Regions from separate parts of the Maridesulfovibrio bastinii DSM 16055 genome, predicted to be linked through region 2. Evidence: predicted binding sites of a transcription regulator. Region 2 holds the regulator's gene; the other holds the start of a gene.
The links. Region 2 encodes sigma-54, which starts transcription at its own class of promoters, with help from an activator protein. Its sites were predicted from a motif close to CTGGCACGGNNNNTGCTT; they were not measured.
Positions count from the first base shown of each region.

Region 1 (7,926 bases), on a different contig from region 2:
CTTTGTTTGCCGGGCAATTTGAGACGCCGTCAATTCTTGATGAGATGGCTTTGCCCGAGATAATGAAACCTGTTGTGAATAAGTATAAAGGCGATTTTGCTTTTTGCAGTGCTGATTTTGAAAAATCTATTGATATATGGTCGGACGCCAAAAGAAAGAGTATTCCCGGTCAGACTCTGCTACGAATTGCAGAGGCTTTGTTCAGAACAGGGAAATTTGAAGAGGCCAGACGTATATGGCGTGAAAGAATGACTACCCGGCCGTGGCAGGTCAATACATGGTTGAGTGCATATGACCGTATTATGACTCCGACTCCAGAGAACTCAGCTATCGAGGGACGTATTGCTCTTTGCTTGTACACTTATAATAAAGCTGATGATCTTGAATTTGCCTTGAAGTCTGTAGCAGAATCACCATTGGAAAATTTGAAAATTGTTGCTCTTAGTAACGGTTGTACAGATTCTACCTCATCAGTTTTATCCGCGTGGAAAGAAAAGCTTGGTAATAGACTTGAGATAGTCGGGCTTCCTGTAAATGTAGGTGCTCCTGCTGCCAGAAACTGGCTAAAACACCATCCAGCAATAGGAAGTTGTGATTATGTTGCCTATCTTGATGATGACGCTGTATTGCCGGAAAATTGGCAGGGCTTAATGGCTGATGCCATAGCCAAATATCCTGACGCAGGCGTATGGGGCTGTAAAGTTGCTGACTTTGGTCGTGAAGAGATCATCCAGCATGCAGATATTCATTTACGCGAATCTTTCGAGGTTAAAGATAACCTGCTTCAGGGATTTTCGTTTTCATATTTCGAGTCTTTTAACCAGGATATGGATTATGGTCAGTATGATTATTGTCGTCCATGTACTTCGGTTACAGGCTGTTTTCATTTGTTCAGGCGTGATGTTTTAGAATTTAGTGATGATTTTGATCTACGCTTTTCTCCTTCTCAATATGATGATTTTGATCACGATTTAAGTTTGCAGAAAAAAGGGCAGCAGGTTGTTTATAATGGCTTGCTTAAAGTTTTGCATAGAAGAAGGTCTGGAAATTCTGTTAAGTTAAGCAGAGAGGCCAGAGGAGCTGGCGCAGGTAATGTTATGAAGCTTGAAGCTAAATATTCAGCCAGAACAATAGAAGAAATAATTGAAAATGATATTAACAACCTTGAATCAGATTTTTCCGAGAAATCTGTAAAACTTGCATCTTTTCTTGATTCTTAAAATGGAAGAATGAATTGGATTGTAATTTTTAACCAAAGGGGCGTTTATATGAAAAGAATTATTTTTATCAGCTTACTGATCATTTCTTTTTGCTTATTAGCCGGATGCGGTAGCAGTCGCTATTCCGTAGTAAAAAAAGATGGTACTTCCGTAATTAGCGTTGGTGAACCTGATTTTTCAGAAGAATCTTCAAGTTATTCATTCAAGGACCCTGATGGGAACAAGGTGATTTTGAACAGAGAGGAAGTTCAGGAAATTAAAGAAATGAAAGAGAAATAGATTCAATTTATTCTGCAATAAAAAAGCCCGCCTCCTTTTGGAAGCGGGCTTTTGCATTACGTGTCTATAACTATTTGATGAAGAGCATTTCCTGATAACTTGGCAGAGGCCAGAGGTCGTCAGCAACAACTTCTTCAAGAGCATCTGCGTATTCACGAACTTTGCCCATTGCAGGGAGAAGGGTGTAGCAGAGGTATTTTGCTTCTTCAAGAGCGTCAGCAAAATCTTCTTTTGCAAGGATGCTTTCAAGCTCTGTCAGGCTTGTCTGGAGACCTCTGAGTTTGGCAGTCACGTCATCGAGAGTCAGTGATACGCTGTCTTTGCCAATGGCTTTAAGATTAGCGCAGGTCTGTGCCAGTTCATTCTGATAGCGAACAGCTGCGGGGAAGATCTGGGTTGTACCCATTTTGATGCAGACAGCAGCTTCAGTGCGCAGTGTCTGGCTGTACTGTTCAAGGTAGATTTCACGACGGCTGTCGAGTTCACGTTCAGTGAAAACTTCATACTTTGTGAAAAGTTCAATAACTTCAGGATCGTTAAGAACAGGAAGAGCTTCAGCAGAGTTGCGGAGGTTGGGAAGACCGCGTTTTTCAGCTTCTTTATGCCATTCTTCAGAGTAACCGTCACCGTTGAATACAACAGCCTCATGTTCTTTCATGATATCACGGATAACCTGTTCTACTGCATCGTGAAGTTTCTTGCAGTCGCCACCGGTAATTTCTTCAATTTTAGTAGCGCAGTAATCAAGTGATTCAGCTACCATTGTGTTAAGAGCAACCTGAGGTCCGGCAATAGACATGTTGGAACCAACAGCTCTGAACTCGAAACGGTTACCGGTGAAAGCAAACGGGCTTGTGCGGTTTCTATCGCCGGCATCGCGAGGCAGAGGAGGAATTGTGTCTACACCGATTTTCAGATTTTCTTTGCACTTGCTTTCTGAAACTTTACCTTCCTTAATCTGATTAAGAATACTGGTCAGCTGGTCTCCAAGGTATACAGAAAGAATAGCCGGCGGTGCTTCGTTAGCTCCAAGACGATGGTCGTTACCTGCAGAAGCAACTACGGCGCGCAGAAGTTTACCATATTTATGGACTGCACGAATTGTTGCTGCGCAAACGAGCAGGAACTGAGCATTTTCATGAGGAGTATCACCTGGATCATAGAGAGAACCAAGAGAAGGAGTACTCAGAGAATAGTTGAGGTGCTTACCGGAACCGTTGATTCCTGCGAAAGGTTTTTCGTGGAGCAGGCAGGCCATACCATGTTTTTTGGCAACTGTTTTAAGAGTTGTCATAACCATCTGGTTATGGTCGGTTGCAAGGTTTGACTGCTCATAAAGAGGAGCAATTTCAAACTGTCCGGGAGCAACTTCGTTATGACGGGTCTTGATGGGTACACCAAGTTTGTACAATTCATGTTCAACGTCCATCATGAAAGAAAGGACGCGGCGGGGAATTGCTCCAAAGTAGTGATCGTCAAATTCCTGTCCTTTAGCCGGTTTTGAACCGAAAACGGTTCTTCCGGAAACGAGCAGGTCAGGGCGGGAGAAGAAGAAGTTGCGGTCAATAAGGAAGTATTCCTGTTCAGGTCCGGCATTGGAAACAACCAGTTCGCCATTGTCATTACCGAAAAGTTTGAGAATACGCTGAGCCTGCTTGTTCATTGCCTGACTGGATCTCATAAGAGGAGTCTTTTTATCAAGAGCCTCACCTGTCCAGGAAACAAAGCAGGTTGGAATGCAGAGGAAAGTTCCGTTGGGGTTTTCAAGGATATAAGCCGGATTGGTTACGTCCCATGCTGTGTATCCACGAGCTTCAAAAGTTGTTCTTATGCCACCGTTAGGGAAGCTGGAAGCATCAGGCTCACCCTGAATAAGGAGTTTTCCGGAAAATTCAGCAATTGCGCCACCTTCACCATCAGGGCTCAGGAAACCATCATGTTTTTCAGCTGTAAGTCCGGTAAGAGGGTAAAATACATGAGTATAGTGGGTAGCTCCTTTGGAAACAGCCCATTCTTTCATTGCTGCTGCAACGTAGTCAGCTACTGCAGGATCAAGCTTGGTACCATGTTTGATGGTCTTTTTGATGGATTTGAAGATATCCTTTGGCAGCATTTTGCGCATAACTTTTTCACTGAAAACATTGCTGCCGAAAACTTCGGTGGGAGGGGTTTCGGTGAAATTCAGGGGCGCGGTAGTACGCTTGTAATTGTTTACCGCATTGATTGCGTTCTGACGGGACTGGTAACCACTCATTTAAATCTCCTTGGGACTATTTAATTTGATCTCCATACAGTGTGGAGATGTTTTTACGTTCTACAAAACCTGTCGAGACATAAGCAGTGACCGTGCCTAATATGATAAAATCATATTTATTCAGCTAGTTATCTGCCTATGGACGTCAGCCTGCTTAGTAAAGGTTTACTTTTTTGTAAACGATTTGAGTCCTGCAAAAACCAAAATTACTTTTTTGTAATCACTAAAAAAAGTAATCGAAGTATCAACTTCTAATTTGTGACTTTTTTGTAAAAGTTCTAAATTGTTCTGTCAAGCATATCCCTAACATTAGAGTGATGCAACTATATATTCTTAACTCTCTGGAAAATATTATTTTTTTATGATAATTGGCAAAAGTGACTAATTAAATTAACAAAGGCCGGGAATTACAGCATCCTGAAGTTCTGTTAAAATTAAGCCGTGATAGAAAAGCTTATACGAATTAATTTGAAGTGATGTTCATAAATGTATTCAAAATGATAAATTTATCAAAATTGTTAAAATAATGTAAAATGAAATAAGTGAAATTAATTTTATAAAATTAATTTCACTTATTTCTTTGCCATAAAAATGGCTCATGAGCTAATTTATTAAAGAACAGCTTCCTTTATTGCCTCGATACCTACACGTTCACAGAATCTGGCTGACCGTTCACGTTTGCGGGCATTTTCTTTATAGTATGCCAGAATTTTGCGTACGGTTTCTTTTGCCTCATCTCTTGTGAGTGATGCAGCAATCTGATCCCCGATCCTAGCTTTGTTGCCGGCGTTGCCTCCAAAATAGACATCATAACCTTTTTTAGTTCCGACAACTCCAACATCACGAAGTTTGGACTCGGCGCAACACATTGGGCATCCTGAAACAGCTATTTTTACTTTGGCAGGATAGTCTTCTCCAAGAAATTCCTCTTCAAGTTCTCCGCCGAGTCCAAGGGAATCCTGTACTCCAAGCTTACAGACAGAAGTTCCAGGGCATGCCTGAACATAATGAACACAAAGTTCTGTTGCGCGGCCAATATTTCTTCCGAGCTCGTCCCACACTTCATCAACTTTATTTTCCGGGATTCCAACAAGTGCAATACGCTGTCCTGAGGTAATTTTGATGATGGGAATATCCCACTTTTTAACAACCTCAAGCAGACTTTCGAGGAATTCAGGTGTGAGCATTCCCATGGGAGTTCTCGGGACAATTGCATAAGTAGTCTTATCCCTTTGCAGAATGGCTCCATCGAGTTCTGGTTTATTTTCCATGTTTGTTCTCCTTTATTAATTGTATTGATTTCAAATTAAAAATTATAGCTCAGATTTTTCTGCCCCGTATAACAAACTCATTTTTAAAAAGTTCGCAAGGCCCAAATTTGTAGTATCGTCAATCATAACACTCTAATTTGATTATAAATAATAGTAGTGTTTAATAGTGAAACCCGTTCGCTGTTTTCTTGAAAAAAAAGGATGTTTAGTGTAATAAAATTCTGTTTTATGTAATGTTGTTGGGGAAAGATTTTTTTATTCTTAAATTTGTCTTAAATCATGACAATTTTTTATCCTAAACAGAATCTAATAGTTGGAGGTTTTATGAAAAGATTTTTAGCTGTAATCGCTGCAGCAGTGGTCCTTTTTTCTACTGTGGGTATGGCTTCTGCCGATGCTATTACTGTTGCTTGTGACACAAGCTTTCCGCCGTTTGAATTCAAGGATCCTGCAACCGGTACACATACTGGTTTTGATGTTGAATTGTGGCAGGCTATTGCACAGGAAATCGGTATTGAATACAATCTCCAGCCCATGGATTTTAATGGTATTATCCCGGGACTTCAGTCTAACCAGCTTGATGTTGGTATAGCAGGTATTACCATTAAGCCTTCACGTGAAGAAGTTGTTGATTTTTCAGATCCTTATTATAATGCCGGACTCCTTATTCTTGTTAAATCCGACAATGATAAGATAAAAGATATTAAAGACCTCAAAGGTAAAGTAGTTTCCACTAAGCTTGGAACAACTTCCGCCGACTTTGTTAAGCAGAATGCACACGCTGCTGATGTAAAACTTTTCCCTAATAATGACGCAATGTTCATGGAACTCATGAGCGGCGGAGCTGATGCTGTAATGTTTGACTCTCCGGTCGTTTCCAATTTTATCCGCAAGGCTGGAAAAGGTCAGGTTAAAGTTGTTGGTCCTATCTATCAGGGACAGTCATACGGTATCGCTTTTCCTAAAGGAAGCAAGCTGGTTGCAAAAGTTAATGCAGCTCTTAAAACCCTCCGTGAAAACGGCACCTACCGTGATCTTTATGTAAAATGGTTTGGTACAGAGCCTAAATAAAAGTTTTATTTAACATGAATTCTTACGGGGGCGGCTTTATATGGCTGCCCCCGACTTTTGTTTAATTAAAACCGGGAACATTCTCATACGACCTTCAGCTATTTTTCGAAGTTCCCTCTAGCGCCGGAAAGAACTCCTATCAATTTATTTCATAATTTTTAAATAGGTAATCCCGGCATTCGTTTCAGGCTGTATTTAATACATAATAAATATTTCCGAATGATACTTCTGGATCATTTTAACTCCATAAGGATTAATTAAAATGGCGTTTAATTTTGACCCCTCTGTTTTTATAGAAACATTTCCAATGTTGATGCGCGGCTTACGCCTGACATTGGAAATTACTGTTGGAGGTTTGTTCCTCGGCTTTATACTTGGTTCTCTTTCCGGGCTTATGAAAATATCAAAGTCTCTGTTTTTCAGAAAGCTGGCCGGGGTTTATGTAGAGAGTATTCGCGGCACTCCAATGCTGGTGCAGGCCATGTTTCTATATTACGGAGTTCCCATGGCTGTAGGAATAAGAATTCCGCCATTAACAGCCGGTATAATTATTATTGCGGTTAATTCAGGTGCCTATATTGCTGAAATTGTCCGCGGTGCCGTTCAATCCATCAATACCGGGCAGATGGAAGCTGGAAGGTCTATCGGTCTTACTCGTACTCAGACAATGATATATGTTATCTGGCCTCAGGCTTTAAAGCGTATGATTCCTCCTTTGGGAAACCAGTTTATAATCAGTTTGAAGGATACTTCTTTACTTATGGTTATAGGCGTTGGTGAACTAATGAGGACAGGTCAGGAGATAACTTCCGTCAACTTTAGAGCCTTTGAGGTTTATTTGGCCGTAGCGGTCGTTTATCTGGCTATGACTCTTACTATTTCAGCCCTTATGAAAAGACTAGAAAAGAAATTAAATGTAGGACAGAGGTAAAGTTGTGATCCAGATTAAAAATTTATATAAAAAATTTGGTAATTTTGAGGTCATCAAAGGGATAGACCTGCATGTCCGTTCCGGTGAGGTTGTCTGTATTATAGGTCCTTCTGGATCGGGAAAATCTACTGTACTGCGTTGCATTAATAAGCTTGAAGTTCCTTCGGACGGACAAATTATAGTAGATGGACATGATATAATGTCTACTAAGACTGATATAAATATGGTCAGAACAGAAGCTGGAATGGTTTTTCAGCAGTTCAATTTGTTTCCACATATGACGGTTTTAAAGAATGTAACTCTAGGCCCCTTGAAGGTTCGTAAAATGAAGCCAGCTGAGGCTAATGAAATGGGGCTGGAACTGCTTGATAAAGTCGGTCTTAAGGATAAAGCAATGAATTATCCTGAACAGTTGTCCGGCGGTCAGAAACAGCGTGTCGCGATAGCCAGATCTCTGGCTCTTCAGCCTAAAGTTATTTTGTTTGATGAGCCGACATCTGCTCTTGATCCTGAACTGGTAGGTGAGGTTCTGGAGGTTATGAAGCAGCTTGCAAAAGAGGGAATGACTATGATTGTTGTCACTCATGAGATGGGGTTTGCCCGTGAAGTTGCTGATCGACTTATTTTTATCGATCAGGGAATTATCATGGAAGAAGGTGAACCAAATGAAGTTTTTGCAGCACCCAAAAATCCTAGATTGAAAGAATTCTTAAGCAAAGTTGTTCATTAATTTTTCTCTTAGCAGAAAAGCAGCCCGTAATATTCTATATTGCGGGCTTTTCTTATGCGGCACGTTGTCAAGCACCCCGCTAATTCTGATTTTATATTTTCGTAGGCCGCATTCATCCCTCACCTTGCGGTGCAATTAATTGATATTCCTTTTCTTATTCGTGCTCAGCG
Region 1 is NZ_KE387016.1:184,084-192,009, forward strand. Features, by position in the region: gene G496_RS0118290 (glycosyltransferase family 2 protein) at 1-1,220, shown strand, start outside; gene G496_RS0118295 (YgdI/YgdR family lipoprotein) at 1,269-1,499, shown strand; gene G496_RS0118300 (glutamine synthetase III family protein) at 1,570-3,753, opposite strand; gene G496_RS0118305 (nitrite/sulfite reductase domain-containing protein) at 4,365-5,024, opposite strand; gene glnH (glutamine ABC transporter substrate-binding protein GlnH) at 5,349-6,095, shown strand; gene G496_RS0118315 (amino acid ABC transporter permease) at 6,358-7,026, shown strand; gene G496_RS0118320 (amino acid ABC transporter ATP-binding protein) at 7,031-7,756, shown strand.
Region 1: the regulator sigma-54 is predicted to act here: its motif matches at 3,835-3,852, upstream of G496_RS0118300 (glutamine synthetase III family protein).

Region 2 (7,926 bases):
CGGAGCTGTCATTAATGTTAAGAAAGGACAGTTTGTGGCTCCAGCTGATATGCGGCATGTTGTAGGTAAAATAAAATCTACAAGTAATGAAAAAATTTGGCTTACAGAAAGAGGCTCAAGTTTTGGATACAATAATTTAGTTGTTGATATGCGTTCCATTTCATTGATGAAGTCTCTTGGATGTCCTGTTGTTTTTGATGCCACTCATTCTGTTCAGCTTCCGGGCGGAGGGGACGGCTGTTCCAGCGGACAGAGAGAGTTTGTGCCTGTTCTGGCCAGAGCAGCTGTTGCAGCCGGAGCATCCGGTGTTTTTATGGAAGTGCATCCTAATCCGGACAAAGCTCTTTGTGATGGTCCTAACAGCTGGCCGCTTTCTAAAACTGAAAACCTGATAAAAGATCTGCTTTCAGGATGGAGCATCAATTATGCGTGCTGAAGATATCGCCAGAAATATCAAGCTGATTATTCTGGATGTTGATGGTGTCCTTACTGATGGGGGAATTTATTATGACCATGAGGGACATATTTCAAAAAGGTTCAACGTTCAGGATGGATTAGGAATTAAGCTGGCTCAATCCACCGGACTTGAAATATCTGTTATAACAGGTCTTGATAACGAAGCCGTAAGGACAAGGATAACAGAGCTGGGTATCACCGACTATTATCCGGGCAACCCTCGTAAAGTTCCTTTTTTTGAAAAACTTTTAGTTATGAAAAATTTAAGCCCGGAACAGGTTGCGTATGTTGGTGATGATTGGGTTGATGCTGCTGTTATGAAGCGAGTCGGATTACCTATGGCTGTATCCAATGCTCAGCCTGAAATAAAAGGGCTTGCCAGATGGATATCATCAAGGAAAGGCGGTAATGGTGCTGTCCGTGAAGCTCTATCCTTTATAATGCAATGTCAGGGTACTCTTGAAAAAGTCTGGAAGGAGTGGGCCTTTTAATGAGCCTGCGCAGAGTTTGGGGCCTTGGCATAGCCATGCTTGTTTGTGGCGTTATTGTCGGAGCTTATCTTGCCCGGCATTATAACCCTGTTTTCTATGGTATCAGGCAGGAAATAAAAGCTCCTCCCGTGAGAAGTAACGGGACTTCTGATGTTTCCGTGGATGGTATCGAACTTACTCAGGGAACCGGCGGCGATATTGAATGGAAGCTTAAAGCCGGTAGTGCTGATTATGATCAGGAGAAGGGACTTGTTATTGCCGATAAACCTGAAGTAACTTATTTTCTTGGACGTGATCGCAAGGAAGTTGTGGTCAGAGCTGTTCACGGTGAAGTCAGCCAGAAAGGTAAAGGACTTCGTTTGTGGAAAAATGTTCGCGGTCATTATGGGGAGTTAGCTTTAAAAGCTGAAAATCTTCATTTTAATCCGAAAAAAAATTTTCTGATCTTAAATGGCAATGTTATTTTGAACAGTCATTCGCTGTTTGTTGAGGCCCCTAAGGTCAGCGTAAATTTAAAAACACGTGAAATAACAGTTGATAATAATGTTGAAGCCTTGATTTCTCCTGATGTTCTAACCACATCTAAGCAGAAGTGAGCAATATTTGAAAAAAGCTATGAACAACTTTACCAGAATCTTCCCCAAAATATCTTTCATTATCCCGGTAATACTTATTTTTTTTGTAACACTGGTCTTTTCTGCTGCATCTTTCGCAGCTTCAGGAAACCTTATGGTTACCAGAACAATTGCAAATCTTAGAGAAAAGCCGAATTATGACTCTTCTGTTTCATGGATTCTTTCTGCTGGAAAAGTTTTTAAAGTAGGTAAGGCAAAGAAGGGTTGGTATTCAGTTTACCCTGCTTTTGCAAAAGCAAAGTCTGTACCTGTCGGTTTTATTTCCGAAAAAGTTGTCTCCACAGCTCCTAAATCTGCAGAGACTGTAGACTGGGGCGATGTTCGATATATTGGTAGGAAAATAAAATATTTTGCTCAGAGATCTCAAAAATCAAAAGTTGCCGGTGAATTAAAACAAGGTGATGAGATCAAGGTCGGTTTTTTGCGGGAAGGCTGGTATGCTGTTTTTAAAAGCGGACAGAAGGTTGAAGCAGAAAGTCGCGCTATCGGGTTTATCAAATCCTCGGATGTTGATCTTGATAATTCAGATTCAACAATCCGCTATGCTGTACGAAAAGTTTCGGTAATAGCCAAGCCGTCAGCAGGAGCAAAAGCTGTTGGAGTTCTTTTCCCCGGATATAGGGTTCAGGTTGGTGAAGAGCATGACGGTATGTTTGCTGTTTATAGAATAGATACAGCAGTTCAGAAAAATACTCCTGTCTGGGGATATGTCTGGGGGCCTTTTCTTGCTCAATACCCTTCAAGTATTGAGAATAAGAAACTCTCAGGGATGACTATAGCATCCGTAAAAAAGGATAAATCAGCGGCTGTAAAGGCTAAAGACATTCTACCCACAAAAAAAATGTATCCCTCTACAGTGCTGAATCTTCGTTCCGAACCTGACGTTAATTCGCTGATAGTTGGTAAGCTTGAAAAAGGTGACACTGTTCTGGTTGGACAGGCTGAGGGAAAATGGTATCCGGTTTATAAGTCAGGCGCAGCTGTTCACAATAAATCGCAGGCCATCGGGTATGTTTATGGTACTTATTTGAAGGCCGAGGCTCCTAAGCAGATAAAGTCTGATGATTCGGCCAAAAAGCAGAAAGCTTCTCCAAAGGATCAGGTTCCGATTAAAATCGTCTCAACAAAGATGACCTTTAGTGAAGTCAAAAATCAGGTAACCTTTTTAGGAAATGTAAAAGTTACCAGACTTGATATTACTCTGACTTCTGATTCCTTGACAGCTTTCCTGCGTCAGGGGAGCGAATCTTTAAATGATGCAAGTAATAAAATTAAAAAAATTGTTGCTTATGGAAATGTTGACGTCGTAATGGGTAATCGCAAAGGGACTTGTGATAAGCTTACATTTTTAGTTGATCAGTCTATAATTATTATGGATGGAAAAGCTCGACTTGCTGATGGCAAAAATATTGTTCAGGGAAAGACTATCAAATTTTATTTGAAAGACAGCAGAAGCGAAGTTATCGGTGGCGATAAACCTGTAGAAGCTATTTTCTTCACTCCGAAGGATGTTTCCCCTTAGCCTCTTGATGTTGAACCAGTAACTATTCCGGAATTATTATGCCTTCGATAATAGCAAATAAAATAGTCAAATCTTACGGCCCTAAAGAAGTTGTCAGAGGAATCAGCCTTAAACTTGATGAAGGGGAAGTTGTGGGATTACTCGGCCCTAACGGCGCAGGTAAAACAACAACTTTTTACATGCTTGTTGGCGTGGTAAAGCCTACTGAGGGTGATGTTTATCTTAATAAACATAGAATAACCACTTGGCCTCTTCATGAAAGGGCGCGGCATGGATTGAGTTATCTTCCGCAGGAAAGTTCTATTTTTAAAAAATTATCAGTACGTAAAAATCTTGAAATAATAATCGAACATACCAAAATATCATCTAAAAACGTTTCAAAGCGAGCGGATGAACTTTTGGATCAGCTTGGTATTTTGCGTCTGGCAGATCAAAAAGCGATGTACCTGTCCGGTGGTGAAAGGCGCAGACTGGAAATTGCCCGGGCTCTAATTAACAATCCCAAGTTTATTCTGCTTGATGAACCTTTTGCCGGTATTGATCCTATTGCTGTTATCGAGATTCAGGATATTATTTCCACTTTGAAAGAGATGGGAATCGGGATTTTGATTTCAGATCACAATGTTAGAGAAACACTGACAATATGCGATAGAGCCTATCTTGTTTATGAAGGGCGGGTTATTTTGAGTGGAGCTCCTGAAAATATAGTAAAGAATACTAAGGCTCGACGTTTGTATCTGGGAGATAGTTTTCGGTTGTAGCGATGTTTTTTTAGTGCTGATAAAAAGCTTTTATAGGTTTAAATTGAGACAGGATTTTTGCACATAGTGTAAATTCTGTCTTTTTTTTATGGATTTTGGGAAAAAATGATCGTTCCTAATTTTAGATAATAATTTTGTTTCTAACTAATGGATTTGGATAGCTATTTCGAATTTTAATTATTTTAAATATTCAATATTATACTTATGGTGCTTATCTAAAAAAATAATTTTTTTAGGTGGTTATATCGAGTGGTGCTAGCGTATCTTCAAAATTGTTTTTAAAGTAATTTATAGTTTGTAGATTTACAGGCGTTCAGAACATTGGTACACTTTTTTCATGTGTAAAATTGTTTTTATAAAAAACTATATATTACAGTAATATTCATACTCTTTGTTGCAAGATTTAATTAAGTATGTCATTCTAAAATCAAGTAGTATTTTATATTATTCTTTAAAAATGTATTTTTTTTCTTTTTTCTTTGTTTAATGCTTTTTTAGTTAATAAAAATAATGTGTTAAGACTTTATTGGTAATGGTAAAATATGGGATTGGAATTAAGACAACAGCTTAAGCTTACTCAGCAACTTGTGATGACTCCACAATTGCAACAGGCGATCAAGCTTTTACAGCTTTCCCGTCTTGAGCTTGTGGATACAGTTCAGCAGGAGCTCATGGAAAATCCCCTTCTTGAAGAATATGAAGAGAAGGAGGTTTCTGAAGCTCGTGACAAGGATCAGTCTTCCGCAAGTGGAGAGACTGAAGAGCTGATGAAGAATGCTGACTGGGAGAATTATCTGGGAGAATTTTCCAGCTCTTCCAAGCAATCAATAGTTAGAGAGTCTGAAGCTTATGAAGACGGTCTATCTTATGATGCCCGTCTTACCAAGTCGACAACGCTTGATGGCCATCTTGGCTGGCAGATGACTCTTTCCGATTTTACTGAGAAAGAATGTGAAATAGCAGAAGCCATAATAGGTAACTTGAGTGAGGTCGGTTATCTTTGCATAGGGGTTGAAGAAATAAGTGAGATCTGTTCTGCTTCAGTCGATGAGGTTGAATCAGTTCTTCATAGAATTCAAAGGTTTGATCCTGTTGGTGTTGCAGCAAGAACACCAAAAGAATGCTTGACCGTACAGCTCGAAGTTTTAAAGTTGGACAACGATCCTATTTTAGTTTCTCTGGTTCGTGATCATTTAGAAGATCTGGAAAGAAGGCGTTATAAGCCTCTGGCCAGAAAATTTAAATTGAGCATGGAAGATTTGAAAAGCTATCTGGATTTGCTTCAGACTCTGGACCCGCTTCCCGGTGCAAGTTTTTCCGGGGGTGACCCTTTCTATATCAGTCCTGATGCTTATGTTTATGAGTATGATGGAGAATTTGTTATTGTACTAAACGATGACGGGCTGCCGAAATTGCAGATGAATTCCTTTTATGTGGAAACAACAGAAGCTGCAAAGGGAGCCGATAAAGAATATTTTCAGGATAAGATGCGGTCTGCCCAATGGCTCATGAAGAGTCTTTACCAACGGCAGAGGACTTTATTTAAAGTTCTTGAATCAATAGTAAGGTTTCAGGATGAATTCTTTAGAAATGGTGTAACTAAGCTCAAACCCTTAATTCTGAAGGAAGTGGCTGAAGATATTGATATGCATGAATCTACTGTGAGCAGGATAACAACAAATAAATATGTTGCGACCCCTCATGGTGTCTTTGAACTTAAGTTCTTTTTTAACAGTGCGTTGGAATTGGATGACGGTTCACAGGTAGGTTCAGAATCAGTAAAGGCCATGATAAAGAAGCTTATTTCTGAAGAAGATCCCAAAAAGCCTTATAGTGATGAAAAAATTGCTGAATATCTGAAAGAGAAGCTTGAAATTAATATTGCAAGGAGGACGGTAGCCAAATACAGAACCGCGCTGGGTATAGAATCTTCTTCCAAGCGCAAGAAGGTCTTTTAGCCAGTTATACTGGAATAGCATATTCACCCTAACTTAAGGAGGATCCTTATGAACGTAGCATTCACTTTTAAGAACTTCGATCCGTCTGAACATCTGAAGGAATATGCAAATACCCGTTTTAGCAAGCTTGAGAAGTTTGTTACCAATCCAGATAATACTGAGTTGCAGGTGAATCTTTCCGTGGATAGATTCAGGCATATATCGGAAGTTGTACTTTATTCAGACAATATTCACATCTCTGCATTTGAAGAGTCTGAAGATATGTATTCTACTATTGATATGGTCCTTGATAAGCTTGAAGCCCAGTTGAGGCGGATGCGTGAAAAGATGCGCAGCTACCGGCGTAGTGAAGTTACATCGGCTCGGATGGATGTGATCAGTTTTGACCTTGAAGATAAGGAACACAGACCTCCGCGTATAGTCGAGTCGGATCAGTTTGAACCCAAGCCAATGACGGTCGAAGAGGCCGCCTTACAGCTGGATTCATTAGACTATGATTTTCTCGTTTTCCGCAATGCTGACAGCGAGGGAATAAACGTAATCTATCGTCGTGATAATGGCGATTTCGGTTTAATAGACCCAGGATATTAGTATAATGAAAATAGGTGCTTTTTTGGCAAAGGATCTTGTTATTCATGAACTTGAAAGTGATAGCAAGGAAGGTGTTCTAAAGGAAATGGTTTCGGTCCTGATAGATTCAGGTCTTGATATGAACCCTGACGAAGCTTACAAGGTCCTTATTGACCGTGAAAAATTAGGTACAACAGGCATAGGGGATGGCATTGCCATCCCCCATGGTAAATTTGACTCCATCGAAGATATGTATGTTGTTGTTGGTCGAAGTGAGAAGGGTATTGATTTTGATTCACTTGACCACGAACCATGTCATATCTTCTTTTTGGTTCTGGCTCCTGAGCAGGGTGCCGGTTCTCATTTAAGAACTCTGGCTCAGATTTCCAGACTGGTTAAGGATGATGCTTTCAGGAAAGCTTTTATGCAGACTGAAAGTAAAGATGATCTTTGGAAGGTTCTTCAAAGCGTTTGATTGCGGAGGCAGAGGTGGATAGCGCGGATTCTTTTCCGGTCATTGTTGTAAGTGGTATGTCCGGAGCAGGTAAATCAACAGCCCTCAAAGTTTTTGAGGATTTGAGATTTTTCTGTGTTGACGGGCTTCCGGCAAGTATGCTGCCTCGTCTGGTCAAGTTGTTTAAAGGCAATGACATAACATATCGTGGATTAGTCCTTGGTATGGATCTCAGGCAGAAAAATTTTGTCGAAGAGTGGTCACAGACCAGAAACGAACTTGTTGAGAAGGGTATTAATCCAGCTTTAATATTTCTCGAATCGAGGCTTCCTGAGCTGGTCAGAAGATTTGCGACAACCAGAAGACCTCACCCTCTTGAGTCTAAAGCCATAGGTCTTGAACAGGCTCTTGAGGAAGAAAAAATTATTTTAAATCCATTACGCAATGAAGCTGATCTCATAATTGATACCACCCATTTTTCCATACACGATCTACGTAGAAAAATTCAGGAAAAATGGGTCTTTTTAACAGAAAAAGGCTCAGGGTTGAGAGTGCATGTCATGTCCTTCGGTTTTAAATATGATGTGCCTACCGAAGCGGATATGGTCATGGATTTACGTTTTCTGCCCAATCCTTATTTTGAGCCTGAATTACGCCCTTTGTCCGGTAAGGATAAATCAATTTTGAATTATGTTCTTGGTAAAGAACCGGGGTCTGTCTTTATTGATAAATACCTTAACTTTCTTAAGTATATATTGCCACTTTATGAAGAAGAAGGGCGGTATAGACTCACCCTTGCAATGGGGTGTACCGGTGGAAGGCACCGCTCCGTAGCCGTGGCCGAGACTATATATGCAGATCTGAGTTCCTGCGGGTATTCAGTAAGTATTGAGCATAAACATATTGATCTGGATTAATACCAGTTTTTCTAGGTAAAAAAATGAGTGAAACCGCCGGCAGTAATGGAATTGTCATTGTTACACACGGAGACTTTGGAAAAGCCTTGATAAAGGCTGCGGAATTGATAGTCGGTCCTATAGCTAATTGTGTTGGATTGAGTGTTGATGTCTCTGAAGGGA
Region 2 is NZ_AUCX01000026.1:5,022-12,947, reverse strand. Features, by position in the region: gene kdsA (3-deoxy-8-phosphooctulonate synthase) at 1-436, shown strand, start outside; gene G496_RS0112940 (KdsC family phosphatase) at 426-947, shown strand; gene lptC (LPS export ABC transporter periplasmic protein LptC) at 947-1,543, shown strand; gene G496_RS19740 (LptA/OstA family protein) at 1,551-3,104, shown strand; gene lptB (LPS export ABC transporter ATP-binding protein) at 3,143-3,865, shown strand; gene rpoN (RNA polymerase factor sigma-54) at 4,408-5,823, shown strand; gene hpf (ribosome hibernation-promoting factor, HPF/YfiA family) at 5,872-6,414, shown strand; gene G496_RS0112910 (PTS sugar transporter subunit IIA) at 6,419-6,868, shown strand; gene rapZ (RNase adapter RapZ) at 6,883-7,764, shown strand; gene G496_RS0112900 (PTS sugar transporter subunit IIA) at 7,788-7,926, shown strand, end outside.